One region of the Aeribacillus sp. FSL k6-2211 genome, then DNA from elsewhere that is predicted to be linked to it. Evidence: predicted binding sites of a transcription regulator. Region 1 holds the regulator's gene; the other holds the start of a gene.
The links. The regulator LexA, encoded in region 1, represses DNA repair genes until DNA is damaged. The targets are predictions, from matches to a motif close to CGAACATATGTTCG.
Positions count from the first base shown of each region.

Region 2: a site for LexA is predicted at 2,114-2,127, ahead of NSU19_RS12735 (UV damage repair protein UvrX). Genes of this name have one in related genera too.

Region 1 is NZ_CP150190.1:2,081,610-2,086,070, reverse strand. It holds gene gdhA (NADP-specific glutamate dehydrogenase) at 30-1,409, opposite strand; gene lexA (transcriptional repressor LexA) at 1,739-2,362, opposite strand; gene yneA (cell division suppressor protein YneA) at 2,521-2,835, shown strand; gene NSU19_RS10060 (recombinase family protein) at 2,854-3,504, shown strand; gene NSU19_RS10055 (DUF896 domain-containing protein) at 3,580-3,810, shown strand; gene tkt (transketolase) at 3,885-4,461, shown strand, end outside.
Region 2 is NZ_CP150190.1:2,634,707-2,639,167, forward strand. It holds one part of gene NSU19_RS12725 (IS3 family transposase) at 1-118, shown strand, start outside; gene NSU19_RS12730 (YolD-like family protein) at 434-763, opposite strand; gene NSU19_RS12735 (UV damage repair protein UvrX) at 802-2,058, opposite strand; gene NSU19_RS12740 (SDR family oxidoreductase) at 2,398-3,192, opposite strand; gene NSU19_RS12745 (MBL fold metallo-hydrolase) at 3,193-4,161, opposite strand.

The DNA of each region.
Region 1 (4,461 bases):
AATGATGGAAATGACCATTTTTCTATCTTTTAAATGACTCCTTGTTCTACCATTGCATCAGCGACTTTTTTAAATCCTGCAATGTTAGCGCCGACGACAAGATTTCCGGAGCAGCCGTATTCATTTGCAGCGTTGACGCAATTTCGGTAAATGTTCTTCATGATATCACGTAATTTTGCGTCGACATCTTCAAAGCTCCAAGACAATCTTGCGCTGTTTTGAGCCATTTCTAATGCTGAAACAGCAACTCCGCCTGCGTTAGCAGCTTTTGCAGGTCCAAAAAGAATATTGTTTGATAAAAACACGTCGATCGCTTCTAATGTAGACGGCATGTTGGCGCCTTCTCCAACAGCTTTGAGTCCGTTGGAAACAAGGAGTTCAGCTGCTTTTTTATCGATTTCATTTTGAGTAGCGCATGGGAGGGCAATATCGCATGGAATGGACCAAATTCCGGAACAGCCTTCATAATATTCTGCATGAGGATGTTCATTTACATATTCTTTAATTCTTTTTCTTTCAACTTCTTTTAACCTTCTAACCGTTTCAAGATTAATTCCATTTTTATCAAAAATGTAGCCATCAGAGTCGCTGCATGCGACAACTTTTGCACCTAATTGTGTTGCTTTTTCAATCGCATATATGGCAACGTTCCCAGAACCAGAGACAACAACTGTGCTTCCTTTGAAGCTTAATCCATGGTCATTAAGCATTTCTTCAACAAAATAAACAGTTCCATAACCTGTCGCTTCGGTTCTCGCTAAGCTTCCGCCGTACCCAATGCCTTTTCCGGTTAACACCCCAGCTTCAAATCCGCCGCGTATTCTTTTATATTGGCCAAACAAGTATCCGATCTCTCTTGCGCCAACTCCAATATCACCGGCAGGAACGTCAATATCTGGTCCAATATGTTTGTAAAGCTCTGTCATAAAGCTTTGTGTAAATCTCATAATTTCCCCATCTGATTTACCTTTCGGATCAAAATCAGATCCGCCTTTTCCTCCGCCGATCGGCTGCCCAGTCAATGAATTTTTGAAGATTTGTTCAAATCCTAAAAATTTAATAATGCTGGCGTTGACGGTCGGGTGAAAGCGCAAGCCTCCTTTATATGGCCCAATTGCACTATTATATTGCACTCTAAATCCGCGGTTTACACGCACTTTTCCTTCGTCATCCACCCATGGAACGCGAAAAATGATCAATCTTTCCGGCTCAACAATTCTTTCAAGTATTCCGTGCTTTATATATGTAGGATGTTGAGCAAATACAGGCACAAGCGAGTCAAATATTTCTTTTACAGCTTGAAGAAACTCAGGCTCATTCGGATTTTTTTCTTGCACGGATTGAAATACTTCATTGACATATTGCTTTGCATTTTCCAGTTCACTTTGTTTCATAAGTAATTGATTCATAGCACCTCTCCTATACCTAAAATTTAAGCAGTTAGAAGAATTCAAACAATTCAGTAAATCATCCCGGCACTGGCTAAGGAAGCGAAATCTACAATAAAAAATTCTACAACAAAATAAATCAAAAAACAATGACTGTTGAGAATTGTTGCATAATAGCTTTGCATGCAGGCACGGAGAAGGCGCCTGAAATTTGTTTCATTGAATCTAGCTTGTCTGCATACATATTGATTAGAAAACATTTTTAAAAATTTAACATCGCTAAGAGAGGGAATGTTGAAAATTTTATAAAAAGAAAAAGGATGCCTCACCTGTTTTGAGACATCGAATATTCAGTGTATGGAACGGTATAGCCCGATCACTTTTCCGAGTATTGTCACATTTTTTAAAATAATCGGTTCCATTGTTGGGTTTTCCGGCTGAAGCCGTATAAAGTCTTTTTCTTTGAAAAACCTTTTTACGGTCGCTTCATTGTCGTCTGTGAGCGCGACAACGATGTCGCCGTTATTGGCTGTTTGCTGTTGTCTGACAATAACTAAATCTCCGTCCAGAATGCCTGCTTCGATCATGCTTTCTCCGACTACTTCAAGCATGAAAAGTTGATCATCACCTGATGCAATATGATTCGGAAGCGGAAAATATTCTTCGATGTTTTCAACGGCAGTGATCGGAATACCAGCCGTCACTTTTCCGATGACCGGCACGTTGATCACATTGTTTGTTAGAAGGTGGCTGCCATCATCGTCCAAAATTTCAATGGCTCTCGGCTTTGTGGGGTCTCTTCTAATCAGTCCTTTGCTCTCAAGCTTTGCTAAATGCCCGTGAACAGTTGAACTGGAGGCAAGACCGACCGCTTCGCCGATTTCTCTTACAGAGGGAGGGTATCCTTTCTTTTTTACTTCCTCCTTAATGAAGTTCAAAATATCTTGTTGTCTCTTAGATAATTTTGTTGACATGTCAAGCACCTCAGTCATATCAATTTGTGTCGATTATAGCATGATTTTTCCAAAAAAGCAAACGTAAGTTCGAATATTTGCTTGACAGAAACATGTGTTCCCTTTTATACTTAAAAACAAAAACCGAACAAATATTCTGTTTCAGGGGGCGGTTCTTAATGGATAAATTATCATGGTCTTACATCGTTTCTTTTTTCCTTGTCATCATGGCGGCAGTTTTGGCGATTTCGTATACTGGAGAAAGGGAAGAGCTCGATCATTATATGGAGGTTCAAGTGAAGGAAGGGGACAGTTTGTGGAAAATCGCTGATGAATATAAAGAATATGACAATATGTCTCATTCAGAGTTTGTAAAATGGGTTCAGGAGCGAAACAATCTCCAAAGCCTTGTTGTAAAACCGGGGGAAACAATCGTCATTCCGATTGAAAAAAATAAATACTACAATGCTGAATATTTGGCAAACAAAGAATAACCGCAAGGAGCATTTAACATGAGAGCAGTCGTTTATGCAAGAGTCAGCACTGAAAAGGCAGAGCAGGAAACATCTTTGAAAAGACAAAAAGACGAGCTGTTAAAGCTCGCAGCTGAAAACGGTATGGAAGTTGTTGAAGTGATAGAAGAAAAAGCGAGCGGGTATGATGTTGATCGTGAAGGGGTTTTTCAACTGCTGGAATTGATTGAGGAGAAAGAAATTGAAGCGGTATTAATACAGGATGAAACAAGAATTGGCAGAGGAAATGCCAAAATCGCCATTGTCCATTCCATTTTGAAACAAGGCGTGAAAATTTTCACCGCTGCCCATCGCGGGGAGATGGAACTGTCTGAATCAGACACGATGGTGCTTGAAATTATAGGAATTGTGGAAGAATATCAACGAAAAATTCATAATTTGAAAATAAAGCGGGGAATGTTGAGAGCTATACAAAATGGGTACAGGCCTGAAAAAAATTTAAAGAATAGAAATTCTTCCTATAAAAGAGAGCGAAAAGAAGTTCCGATCGAGGAGATTGACCGATTGCGGAAAAACGGCCTGACATTTTCAGAAATAGCGGCAACATTAAGAGGATTCGGCTATGATGTTTCAAAAGCTACTGTTCATCGCAGATATCAACAATTTTTGTCAGAAAAAGGCGAATCATAGCAATAATTGTTGTCATTAGTGGTTGCATTTAGTATGATAAAAGAGCGCGGCAAAAATATACAAGGGGTTCAGCTTATGATTTCAAAAGAAAAACTTAACCGTATTAATGAACTATCTAAAAAGTCTAAGTCAGAAGGATTGACGCAAGAGGAAAAGCTAGAGCAGCAGCAATTAAGGCAGGAATATTTAGAGTCGTTTCGTCGGGATTTTCAAAACACCTTAAAAAATGTTACAGTGATTGATCCGAAAGGTAATGATGTTACACCGGAAAAATTGAAAAAATTTAAAAATAAAAGGCTGCATTAACGGATGGGTGTTGCCTTATTGCAACAATAAAGATAAGATTATAAACTGAAAATACAGATGAGAGGATGATAATGGTGACTCATTCCATTCAAGATTTATCCATCATGACGATTCGAACATTATCCATTGACGCGATTGAAAAGGCGAATTCCGGACATCCTGGAATGCCAATGGGCGCCGCACCAATGGCTTATGCGCTGTGGACGAAATTTATGAACATTAACCCTGAAAACCCTAATTGGTTTAATCGAGATCGCTTTGTTTTATCTGCCGGACATGGTTCGATGCTGCTTTACAGCTTGCTTCATTTATCGGGTTATGATCTTTCCATGGATGATATTAAATCGTTTCGTCAATGGGGAAGCAAAACACCTGGACATCCTGAATACGGACATACACCTGGCGTTGACGCAACAACTGGACCATTAGGCCAAGGAATAGCAATGGCCGTTGGAATGGCGATGGCAGAACGTCATTTAGCAGCTACATACAATAAAGAAGGATACAATATTGTTGATCATTACACATACGTCATATGCGGTGACGGTGACTTAATGGAAGGGATTTCCTCTGAAGCAGCTTCCTTAGCTGGTCACTTGAAGCTTGGACGATTAATTGTTCTTTATGATTCGAATGATATTTCCCTAGATG
Region 2 (4,461 bases), 550 kb from region 1:
GCGAAAAGGCATTCGACGCTATGTTACGTTCTATAATACAGACCGACCTCACCAATCCTTGGACTATTTGACGCCAGCAACAGTGTACAAGCAACCTAAGATGGTTCAAGCATCCTAACCATCGAACGTGATGAGAGGCTTTATATGGAGAGACGGGCATGATAGGCTGTTTTAGCCATGCGATGTTATCTGTCCATCGCTCCAGCGCAAAAAATCGTGCCCGTAGAGGCTCCATGTCAAGCCTTTATCGCACACGCACCACATTCATAGCGAAAGGAGAGAATGGATAACTTAAATATTATCAATTTGTGTCTTGACAAAGGGGTGCATTACAATTGGGCTGTTAATTATCGTCATTTTCTAAGCGTTGTAAATCTGCATTTTCCTGACCTTACGCTACCCCTATTAAGTTTGTATTTCTAATGCTGTTTTCTTAGTATTGCTCAATTTCAATAATATCTCCTAATTTTAAAACATGTTTTTTAGTCAAGTAATCAACAATTCGTAATTCTCTTTTTAGCTGATCGATATAATGAATATTGCCGACAAGCTTCTTTATTTCACCTTTTTGATAATAGGTGAATTGTAGAGTAATGTTCTCTTCCATAGCCTCACAGATAACTTCATTAAATTCTTCATATTTTTGTTCATCTAAAACCGGTTTTTCGACTTTATCTAAACTTTCATTGTATTTCCTTAGTAATTTCACATGCTCGGGCAGCATCATAGCTGTCCATTTTATGCTTCCACGATCCTGAATCATTGTTTATCCCATCCTTTGCTTTCTTTTCTTCATATTCGTTACGCATAATGCCCGCCGATCAGCTTGTTGCGGTGAAGACTCGTTCCTGCCTTCGTATACGAAACAGCGCGCAGCAGTGCATTGGAGCCGTGCTTGTTCCGAATCGCATCCATTACATATCCTAAACGATGCTCTTTTATGCGGTTCGGCCTAAACAAATCAAGCTGCATGCCGCTGTCTTTTTCCACGTTGGAAAGAGAGATGGAAATTTTTCTGACTGTCTTCCCCTCATAAAAACGATCAAACAGCAAAAGGCAGGCTCGATAAAGATCCATCGTAATATTTGTTGAGACATCCATCGTTTTTGAACGGTAAAATCCTCCCCCGCCTTCCTTTTGGCTGTAGCCGATTCCAAGGCTGATTGTTCTCCCCGCCATCCGGTGTTCCCTCGCTCTTTTTGCCACTTCCTCGCACATTTCTAAGATGACGCATTTCACCTCTTCGGGGTCCGGATAGTCGCGAAGCAATATTTGATTTTTTCCAAAACTGATTTGCCCCAGCATAATCGGAGAGCCTATGTCGGAAAGATCTATTCCCCATGCGTGGTAATAAAGCTGATTCCCCATGACGCCGAACTTCTTTTCAAGGAGCTCTAACGGATAATTTGCGAGCTGACCGACTGTAAAAATTCCCATTCGATTTAACGTTTTTTCAAGTCTTGCCCCAATCCCCCACATCTTACGCAACGGCTTGATGCTCCACAGCTTCGTTTTGACATCATCATACGTCCATTCCGCTATACCTTTCTTTTTCGCCTCCAAATCTAGACAAAGCTTCGCCATCAATATGTTTGGACCGATCCCAACCGCGCATGGGAGAGAAAATTCATTTCGTAAATCTTCCACAATTTTTTCGGCCAGACTATGCGCATCCCCCCAAAGTCTTTCTGTTCCATCCGCAGTAATAAAACATTCATCTACGCTGTAAACATGGATGTTTTCTTTCGGAACATAGCGGTTCAGCAGCCGAGTAATTTCAGCAGAAATCCGTAAATACGTCGCCATTTTCGGAGTGATGAGGCGGATGCGGGGGTCGTTTGGAATTTGAAATAAGCGGGATCCGGTTTGAATTCCGAAATCTTCCTTCAGTTTTGGTGAAGCGGCCAATACAATGCTTCCTGTCCGCTCTTTGTCCCCAACGATAGCAATGTGGGCTGTTAAAGGATCAAGCCCAAGTATGACCGCCGCACAGCTCGCATAAAAGCTTTTCATATCGATGCATAATATATGCCGGTTTGGAAACGATTCATAATTCATTCCATCATCCCCTCATGAGAATGTATGTTCGGTTTTATTTTATTTTTATTGTATGGGAATATACGTTCGATTTCAATGGGAATTTGCGCCATTTTTCGCGGTACAAAAGAAGCATAACAACGAAGTACGGCATCGAAAAACAGATATTAAGCTTGGAAAGCTTATTCAAAATACAGCCGCGTTTTTTAGAAGATTTAAGTTGGAGACAAATCGGTGAAAGAGCTGAATTTTTTGTCAAAATAAAAAGACGCTTGACGCGCCTTTTCAGAAGTGAGAGCGGAGATTTTAGCGAAAAGTCCGCCTTCAGCTTTCTGTTCATTTCCTGCATCATGCTCCCGGTCATTTTTGCCGAAACAAATTTCCGGCAACTTTTTCAAATAGGGAGGGCATAAGACGATAAACAAGCCCGCCAAGCTCCATCCAAACAGGCATATTAATTTCCCGTTTATTTGTCAGCATCACGCTCACGATTTTTTGTGCAACAGCTTCCGGATTAAGCATCCAGCGTTGGACGTTTTTCACATAATCCCCTGACGTATCGGCAAGATTGAAAAAATCCGTTTCAATTGGACCCGGATTGACAGATGTTACAAAAATCCCGCGGTCCGCCACTTCCATCCGCAAGCTGTTCGTAAAGCCTAAAACAGCATGTTTTGTAGCAGAATAGATGCTTGATTTCGGAGTAGCTATTTTGCCAGCCTGAGAGGCGACATTAATAATATGCCCTTCCCGTTGGGCCAGCATCTTCGGAAGAACCAGCTTTGTCGCAGCAATTAATCCGAACACATTTACTTTAAACATTTGCTGCATCTCTTCGAATGTTGCTTCCTCTGCATTTCGAAAAATACCAAAACCAGCATTATTGACTAAAACATCCACTCGGTCAAAATTCTCTGTGATGTCCGTAAATACTTCGGAAACTGCGTCAAGGTCACTGACATCCAGTTCGTAATATGTACAAGAAATAGAGTGAGAGGCTTGAAGCTCATCCGAAAGTTTCTTGAGACGATCCTTCCTCCTAGCCAGCAAAACTAAATGTCCACCGCTTTCTGCAACGATCCTTGCGATTTTTTCCCCGATCCCGCTCGATGCCCCCGTAATAACTACCAATCGATCTTTAAGCCGCGAATTCATTTATTTGTCACCTCTTCGTTGCGCGGAAAAAAGTAAAACGCCATTTTCTATTCTTTTGTTAATTTTTCCATATTGTTCTAAATAATCAAGCTGAGCAACAGTTTCTGATATAGCAAATAAAAGCTCTTGTTGATAAGCAGACGGAAAAAGAAGCTTGCAAAGAGCAAACACCGTCATTTCCTGTTTTTCTAAATGCTTTAATACGGTGAGCGCGCGTTCATGCTGTTTGTCTAAACGGTTCCGAATCAACAGGTGAGGATCGAAAAATTCATCTTTATGACCCGGAAAGACAACAGAAATCGGAATATGCAAAAGCTTTTTCAAAGATTCATTATATTGCAGCTGAGGTTTTGGACGCTCTTTTCCTTCATACGGCATTTCAAGAACAGGATTGGAGGAAATGGTTTTCAGCAAATGATCGCCGCCGATCATTCGGCAGTCTTCCTCATTGTACAAAACGATATGGCTTTGGGCATGTCCAGGAGTCTCAATGACTGTAAACCCAGGCATCCCGTCTATTTCATCTCCTTCTTGAATGGAGGAGGTCAGCGGATGATTGCGTGGATATAAGGAAAGATCAAGATGATCTAAGTGTGACTTAAACGACTCTGGGACGGCAAACTGCTTCAACAATTCTAAAAAAAATTCCTTTTGCCGATCAAAAAAACGCACATCATGAGAAAGCCAAGGAGCAAGCAAACGATGGCCCAAAACACGAAGATCGCCATCAAAAAAATCGAGCAAACCGATATGGTCAGGATGATGGTGGGTAAGAATGACTTGCTCAATATCCTCAGGCACAAGCCCTATTTCCTTCAGCTTATGTTCAAAAACTCTCCACGCTTCCTCCGTTTTCATCCCTGCATCCACTAATGTCAATGCGTCCCCTTTTACAACATACACGTTCACATCTTTAATCGGATAAGGTATAGGGATCGTTATTTTATAAATTGCATCTTTGCTGAACATTTTTGCAAACCGCCTTTAATTTTTTAATATAACTTATTTTACACATGATAAATCAATTTGTCATTTTATTCAAATAATTCATAAGTATACTTGACAAGCCGTAGGAACTGATAAAAAATTAATTCTACAACGCTTTTAGAATTTAAGGCAGGGAAACATTTCATCATACAAGCCTATCCAAAGCATGCGCTTCTGTTGCTTAACAGATGAATAGTAAAACGTTTTCTCGCTACCTTTCCAACTGAATCTCTTCTCTTTTAAACTAAGTTTATAGGGAAGAAGTTCAAAAGAAACATATAA